2 regions of the Paenibacillus sp. IHBB 10380 genome follow, and region 1 is predicted to be linked to the other one. Evidence: predicted binding sites of a transcription regulator. Region 1 holds the regulator's gene; the other holds the start of a gene.
The links. The regulator LexA, encoded in region 1, represses DNA repair genes until DNA is damaged. The targets are predictions, from matches to a motif close to CGAACATATGTTCG.
Positions count from the first base shown of each region.

Region 2: the regulator LexA is predicted to act here: its motif matches at 2,063-2,076, upstream of addB (helicase-exonuclease AddAB subunit AddB).

Region 1 covers NZ_CP010976.1:1,595,862-1,599,413, reverse strand. Annotated here, with positions in the region: gene UB51_RS07190 (HAD family hydrolase) at 1-405, opposite strand, end outside; gene UB51_RS07185 (hypothetical protein) at 430-954, opposite strand; gene UB51_RS07180 (DUF896 domain-containing protein) at 989-1,183, opposite strand; gene UB51_RS07175 (LysM peptidoglycan-binding domain-containing protein) at 1,277-1,642, opposite strand; gene lexA (transcriptional repressor LexA) at 1,816-2,442, shown strand; gene UB51_RS07165 (DUF4183 domain-containing protein) at 2,587-3,015, shown strand; gene UB51_RS28745 (hypothetical protein) at 3,322-3,414, opposite strand.
Region 2 covers NZ_CP010976.1:791,129-794,680, reverse strand. Annotated here, with positions in the region: gene addB (helicase-exonuclease AddAB subunit AddB) at 1-1,977, opposite strand, end outside; gene UB51_RS03385 (carboxymuconolactone decarboxylase family protein) at 2,544-2,987, opposite strand; gene UB51_RS28140 (hypothetical protein) at 3,112-3,279, shown strand; gene UB51_RS26190 (hypothetical protein) at 3,324-3,552, opposite strand, start outside.

The sequences.
Region 1 (3,552 bases):
ATACATATAGGGGCGAGATCGTCTCTCTAATCCAAATTGCTCTGATATTTCACCAGCTAAGTTCTCATCATCAATGCCTAACTTCAAAAGACCTAGCCTCCACGATTCCTTACGATATGTAGGCACAATCTTCTCTAATTGACGAAACTCTGGTTGTTCACCAGCTGTGAAGTTTCCCCACAAGCCTTCAAAAGGGTTAATACCGATCATAGAAGTGAAAGAGAATGTTTCATACGATTCATATAGTGATCTGGCTTCGCTTCGGACAGCCTCCTCTAGCTGCTTAGGATCAACCCCTGTAGCTGTAGCTGCAGTCTGACAAGCGGCTGCAAAAGCTTCTTCTACACTGCGCTCATCCCATAGCAACGTGTCATCCAAATCAAAAAATACGGCTTTTATCGGCATGCTCTTTCCCCTCTTCTAAGTCATTTACTTTTCGAATGGAATCTTATGAGTTGCGGCAAATTTCTCTAAACTTTCGCCCATTGCTTCTGTATTGTATCGATTTATAAGACGGCTAAATACCCAGTTACGCCCCTTCAATTGTTCAATCACTACAGAACCTGATTTCACACTAATCTTCTTAATATTTATAGCACCTACACGAGCTTCACGATTCATCCTTGTTGTGTACAGAGACTCTTTGTCGACACGCAAATAAGGACGGCGCATAAAAATAATGACTCCCAGTAAAACGTATAGCCCTATTATTAGCCATTGAGGAATCGCGCTTTTCTGTTCAACCGCAGTAACTTGTTCAGCTATTGTCCCAAGCAATCCATAAAATACGGCCAATACAACAAGCGTAAATGGTAATAGAATTTTACGTCCCTTAAAGATGTCACCACTCATCACTGATTTTGAACTTGAGATACTCGTAAGACCTTGCTCTTTACGTTTCTTATTCAATTGCTTCGAATTCTTCTGTACCATTCTTTCCCAAGAACGAGCCATTCTTTATCCCCCTTAATTTATACACTTCTATAAGCTATTTCCGACCTGACTCAGGCGAATCATCAGTAAATTCAATCGAATCTAATTGATTGCGGAAATTGTTGCGAACATTCTGAAGATAGATTTCACGGAGACTCGCACGTTCCTGAGTTTCTTCTTCTGTTAATCCTGTAGATGTATACTTCTTGGCAAGCTCATTAATTCGTTGTATCAAGCTATCAATATCCATGAAATCTCCTCCATTAATGAATTCTTTTCTAACTTTGCCATGATCAAAAGAGCTTGTCAAGGATTCCTCCTTTCCAAGCTCTTTCAGCTATCATTAATATTGAGGTAGAGACAATACCTCACCCGCTCGTATTCCACTTTGAGACAATCCATTTATCTCTTTCATTTCCTTAATATACACTCGAGTATCTAGATAATCAGGCTTCTCAGATACTGCAATCTTCCAAAGCGTATCCCCAGGTTGTATAATAATATTCTTCATCATCTCACTAGACTGACCGGATTTCCCTGAGAAAGCACTAACTGCTCCAGTACACCCTATTATTAGAAGTAACATAACTAGCAATAACTTTAGAAGCAAGGGACGAGATATCATATCTCTTAGTTTATCTCTCCATACATATGTTTGTAATTCTTTGTTGGTATCATAAATACTGCGGTAAGTACTATATTTCATCATACTTGATCATCTCCCAAACACTTGTTCTCTTGATAAATCCAATATAGCACGAACACTTGTTTTATTCAACACATTTCAGAACAATTGTTCCCCTATTATTAGAACCTACGTTTGTACGAACGGAAGTTCTATGTTATAATTCTGTCAAAATCACTAAATGGGGTGAGAGTGTTATGTCGAAGGTATCTAGCCGGCAATTAGCCATATTGGAGTTTATACGTAACGAAGTACGCTCTAAGGGATATCCGCCATCTGTGCGGGAGATCGGCGAAGCAGTCGGACTAGCTTCTAGTTCAACGGTTCATGGTCATCTTGATCGATTAGAGAAGAAAGGCTTGATTAGAAGAGATCCTACTAAGCCACGAGCTATTGAAATATTAGGACAAGAAGAATCAGATAGTAGTCATCTTTTCACACATACAGTATCCCGTGTTCCCATGGTCGGCAAAGTTACTGCCGGTGTTCCAATTACAGCAACAGAGAATATAGAAGATTACTTTCCTCTACCTCAACATTTCGTAGGTGAAGACAAAGTATTCATGTTATCTGTCATGGGCGACAGTATGATAGAAGCCGGTATACATAACGGAGACTTTGTTATCGTCCGCCAGCAACAGACCGCTGACAATGGAGATATCGTTGTTGCTATGACGGAAGAAGACGAAGCTACGGTCAAAACCTTTTATAAAGAGAAAGACCACATTAGACTTCAGCCAGAGAACCCAACTTACGAACCTTTGCGTTTGAATCATGTTACAATTCTGGGTAAAGTCATTGGACTTTTCCGCGATATTCATTGATTTCTATCGCACTATTTAATTAAGAAACGGATACATTCCATTTATATGGGTGTATCCGTTTCTTTTTGATAGATTTGTCCAAACCGAGCACTGCAATCTAGCATATACTATTCTATCCATTTAGAGTTGAAAGGAGCATGTCATATGGCTGCAGAGCTTATTGTGTTATGTTTACCTGCATCAAGCACCATCACGGGAACGATTACCACCAATACAACTACATCCGTTATTCCCACTACAACAAGATTCGCTTCGACCGTAGTCCTAGACAACATAGTAGCTGGAACCACTATAATACCTGCCATCTCGTTTAGAGATGATACGGGTACCCTTTTAGCCGCTGATGGTCTTACCATACCTACCTCAAATGGATACTATAATCTATTCGTAAACGGCGTCTTGCAATTAGGAGGACAAAGTACGCTCACTGTAACCAATCTGGTTATTAATACAGCACTTACCATAGGTGTAAGTGTCGTTGTTGAAGTTGTTAATTTCGTCTCTACTTCTACCTCTACCTCTACCTCTACCTCTACACACAAATTGGTCGTTTTGACAACCATTACTCCATAATTTATACATGAGGTTAGTCATTCCTGTCATCCTGCTTAATATTCCGGGACTACAGGGTGAATCCATTGTGATACATTCTTTCTACAATTAACAGAACTCGAACTCCTCATTCAGCGTCCCTCTAAGGCTCGACACAACCTCGTCATTGTTCCTCAGCAAGATAAAATTCAGACATTATCAATCCATATCGCTTGATTCCTAAAACAAACAACTGAAATATGTAAATATAAAATAAAAGAGGAGTCGCGATCGTGATGACTCCTCTATATGGTCTAATTCGAAAGTACTTTTTACTAAGACTAATCCTTACAGAAGAATTGTTTTCGATATAATTACCAACAGAATAAACAATACCAAAACCGCACCTGTAACTCCACCTAAACCACCGATAGCACCCATGAGTCATTCCTCCTTTACTTTAGACTACATCATAGCTTATGTAATATTTAGGATATAGGGAGGGCTATTCGGCAAATTGTTCAAACCCAAATTGTTCACAATCTTAGAGATAAACAGACCCTATGTATGGCTGCAATG
Region 2 (3,552 bases), 800 kb from region 1:
AAGGAATCTTTCATCGAGTAACTTACGCGAAATGCTAGGTGCAAGCTCCATACCTGAATCAATCAATACACTTCGCTCTTGTTCCGTAAGTACACCATCTTCTTGATATGCCGCAGGCACAACACCTTCATTGAAGCCTAATAAAAACGTATATTTCACGCCACTCGCCCGTGTCCGATCCATATTCCCGATCAAGACTTGATCAAGAGAAGGTGGAACTAGAGCCAACTTTAACTCGGTTAGGCCCGTTTCTAGAATACCAATAAACAATTCAAGCTCAATCTTCTCGTCACCCATCATCTCTACAATCTGATCCAGCAAATCGAGGATAGCTCCCCATAATTGACGATGCTCCTTAGCCAATTCTGGAAATCCATTCTGCAAAGATTCATGCTGAAGAATATCCAACTTTTGCGGAACTTCAGCCTCTTCCAAGAGACCATAGACTGCAGTACAGAAATCACGAGCCGATGCGCCCCCCTTAAGTCTTTCTTCAAAAGAAAACAACGGTCTCGTTACCGCGCCACGGCATCGTTCCATTAATTCAAGCAGTTGCTCCCCACTCTTCTCTCGATCAGGGTCACCTTCTTCAAGAGAAAGACTAGGCACTCGCTTCCAAGGGTAGGCATCCCCCCAGCGATAGCCCTGAATTCCACTTGCCATCACATAATTTTCTAACCGATCCATATCCATCCGATCTAGTGAACCGTCCAGTGGAAGCAACAGATCTGTCTTAATACAGCGAAATACATCCTCGTATCGCCAGCGCCGCTGCACAATATCTAACGAGGATCTGATGAACTCTACCAACGGATGGTGTAGTTCACTTCTCTTCTGGTCAAGAAAGAAAGGAACGCCATAATCACGAAAAATAGATCCAATAATAGGCTCATAATCTCCTAATTGGCGAACGAATATCGCCATGTCCCGATATCTCACACCCTCATCTCGTGCCAAACGTATCATTTCACGCAGTGCCCCTTCTACCTCTGTCCGGCGATTCACAGCGACATGCAATGATATTCCAGAACAACTCCCATCCTTGTGCTGTTCTTGGCCTTGCCAAGGAATTCGACGGTCAAAGCCACGTTCAAGATGTGCTAGTTCAGGACTCTCTGCGAACCTTGGAAGAGGGTCTGAATTTAATAGGGTATCAAAAGAATCCACGCTTAACTCGGATGCCATTCCCTTCATCTTCACGTACGTTGTAGCTGTCGGATGAAAGAGATCAAGCTCATGAGGGAGCATTCCCAAACTATAGGGTCTATCCAATGTAAGTGCGATCGTTACAGAAGAAGCACATTTCATTAGCTGCTGTATAACAACAAATTCTTGGGGAGTAAAGCCATGAAATCCATCAATCCATATATCTGCATCTTTGATATAACTAGATTGAGAAACAGCTTCAGAGAGAGCTACTAGCGTATCTTCATTATCGATATAAAGGGGAGACAACTCCTGCTCAAAATCTTGATACAACGTTAGAATGTCACCCAACTTATCTCGTAGAATTGGCGTTCCTCCACCTGTTGCCCTCATACTAGCGAGCTGTCCTTCCACTTGAGAAGCATCAATGCAGTATCTCTTCATCTCTGTATAGAGTTGTCCCAGTCTGCCTACGAATCCCATTTGATCTCCTGATGCTCCGAATAATCTCAGTTCTTCTTTACGTCGTTGGATGATTTTGTAAAGAAGCATTTTTTTACCTTCTTCGCTAATCCCTACTCGAGCTGATCCGCCCGTCTCCTGCATCACTCGATAGGCTAGACGCTGAAAACTAAGCACTTGAGCACGTACGCTCCCTTTGATCGTTCCAGAGGTTACAAGGCTGTGCTCAGCTTGATAGGAGCCTTGCTCCGGTACAAGTAGAATCATAGGCTTGCCTTGTGGTTGCTCCCGAAGTCGTGCTGAGATGTCCTGCAATATAGTTGTCGTCTTACCGCTTCCCGAGCGTCCGATAAGAAAATGAACCGACATGGGAATACCTCCTTTATATGTAAACTGACAGCTTATCAACCTAGTAAAATAGCTATCTCTCAGTATAACATATCGTCACTTATAAGGAACATACGTTTGGTAAACATTGTCTCCTGTAGAGCCAAATAGTAGGGGACGATGCATCCTTCTGTAACTTACCACTTATCTTTAGGGCGTATATAGCGATCCCCATACCCAGGAATTTTTTCCATGTTTCAATTTCAACTGCATTCTAGGCGCACCAAGAAAAAACGGCTTCGCCGTCCTTAAAAGGATGGTAACCGTTTCTCGTAGAAATATAGGCAAAGTATAGTGAAAACTTATACTTTCTTATACCTTTTTTCAAAAAAAAAAGAAGACTCCCCTTTCTGCAAGCAGTAACGAGCTGCAGGATGGCGGTAGGTTAATTAGCAGAGCATCTGCAAAGATTGATTCAGAGGGTGTATTAAGGAAGCAGTCCCCATGGACATTATGGTTTCGGAGATGTCGAGCTTACGACAGGAGAGTCTGTTGAATATCTGCTTCGAGGGGGAAAACGAACACCAAAAGATGTTCGTTGAGAGCAATTATTTTTCAGTTGCTGTATTACCCATTGAAATAGAAATTCTATTCCAACTGTTGATTTGATTGATGATTAGAACAAGGTCAACATATTGTTTCTCGTCATATTGTTCACGTACTCGCTTATATAGGTCTTCAGGAACTCTTTTGGTAGGGATTAGAGTAATATGCTCAGATAGTTCGAGAGCAACCTTCTCTTCAGGTGTATAAAAAGTACATTCATTCCAAGCATTTAAACAATAAATTCGTTGTTCGGTTTCACCCATGTTACGAGCATCGGATGTATGCATATCTATGCAGAAGGCACAACCGTTAATTTGAGAGACTCTAATTTTGATAAGTTCTCTTGTAGCTCGATTAATTGTAGACTTTTTGGTGTACTTCTCCATATCCATCATAATTTTCATACCATCAGGTGCAACATCATAGTAGGGAATTCTTTGACTCATAAGGCAAGACTCCTTTGACTTTAATTTACCACTATTATACCTTTATACGAACATTTGTACTATCTTTTTTTGTTGACATTCTGTTCGGAAACAAGCCAAGAAACGAGAGACAGAGTTTCAAGGCATGGCAGAGTCAATAGGGGCTTACGCTTCAGGAGCTCCGATAATCAAGTATGAGGAAATTGAAAATATCATTAATAGTTCGTGGCTCATTCTCATTCAAATATACACGAAGGGGAATGGCGAGAATGACACGAACAGCTACTTGAACGTAGCACTAACTGGGGCGTAACTCTTCTCGCCTTTTTAAAATGGACAGTCCCCTTATTGATTTAATTATTTTCCATATTTATTTAAGGCATCTGTGAAAATCTTCTCTAATTTTTCAGTTGATTCACCTTGATACTGTGAAGTAGTATTATTAGGATATAAAATTTGCTGCTTATTTGTATCTTCCAGTGGCACTTTCCCATAATATACACCTTTGACAAAGTATATATTAGGATCGGTTAGACTCTTGTCTAAGAAAAGTAAGTACTCTTCATTTTCATTCATAAGTTGGTAT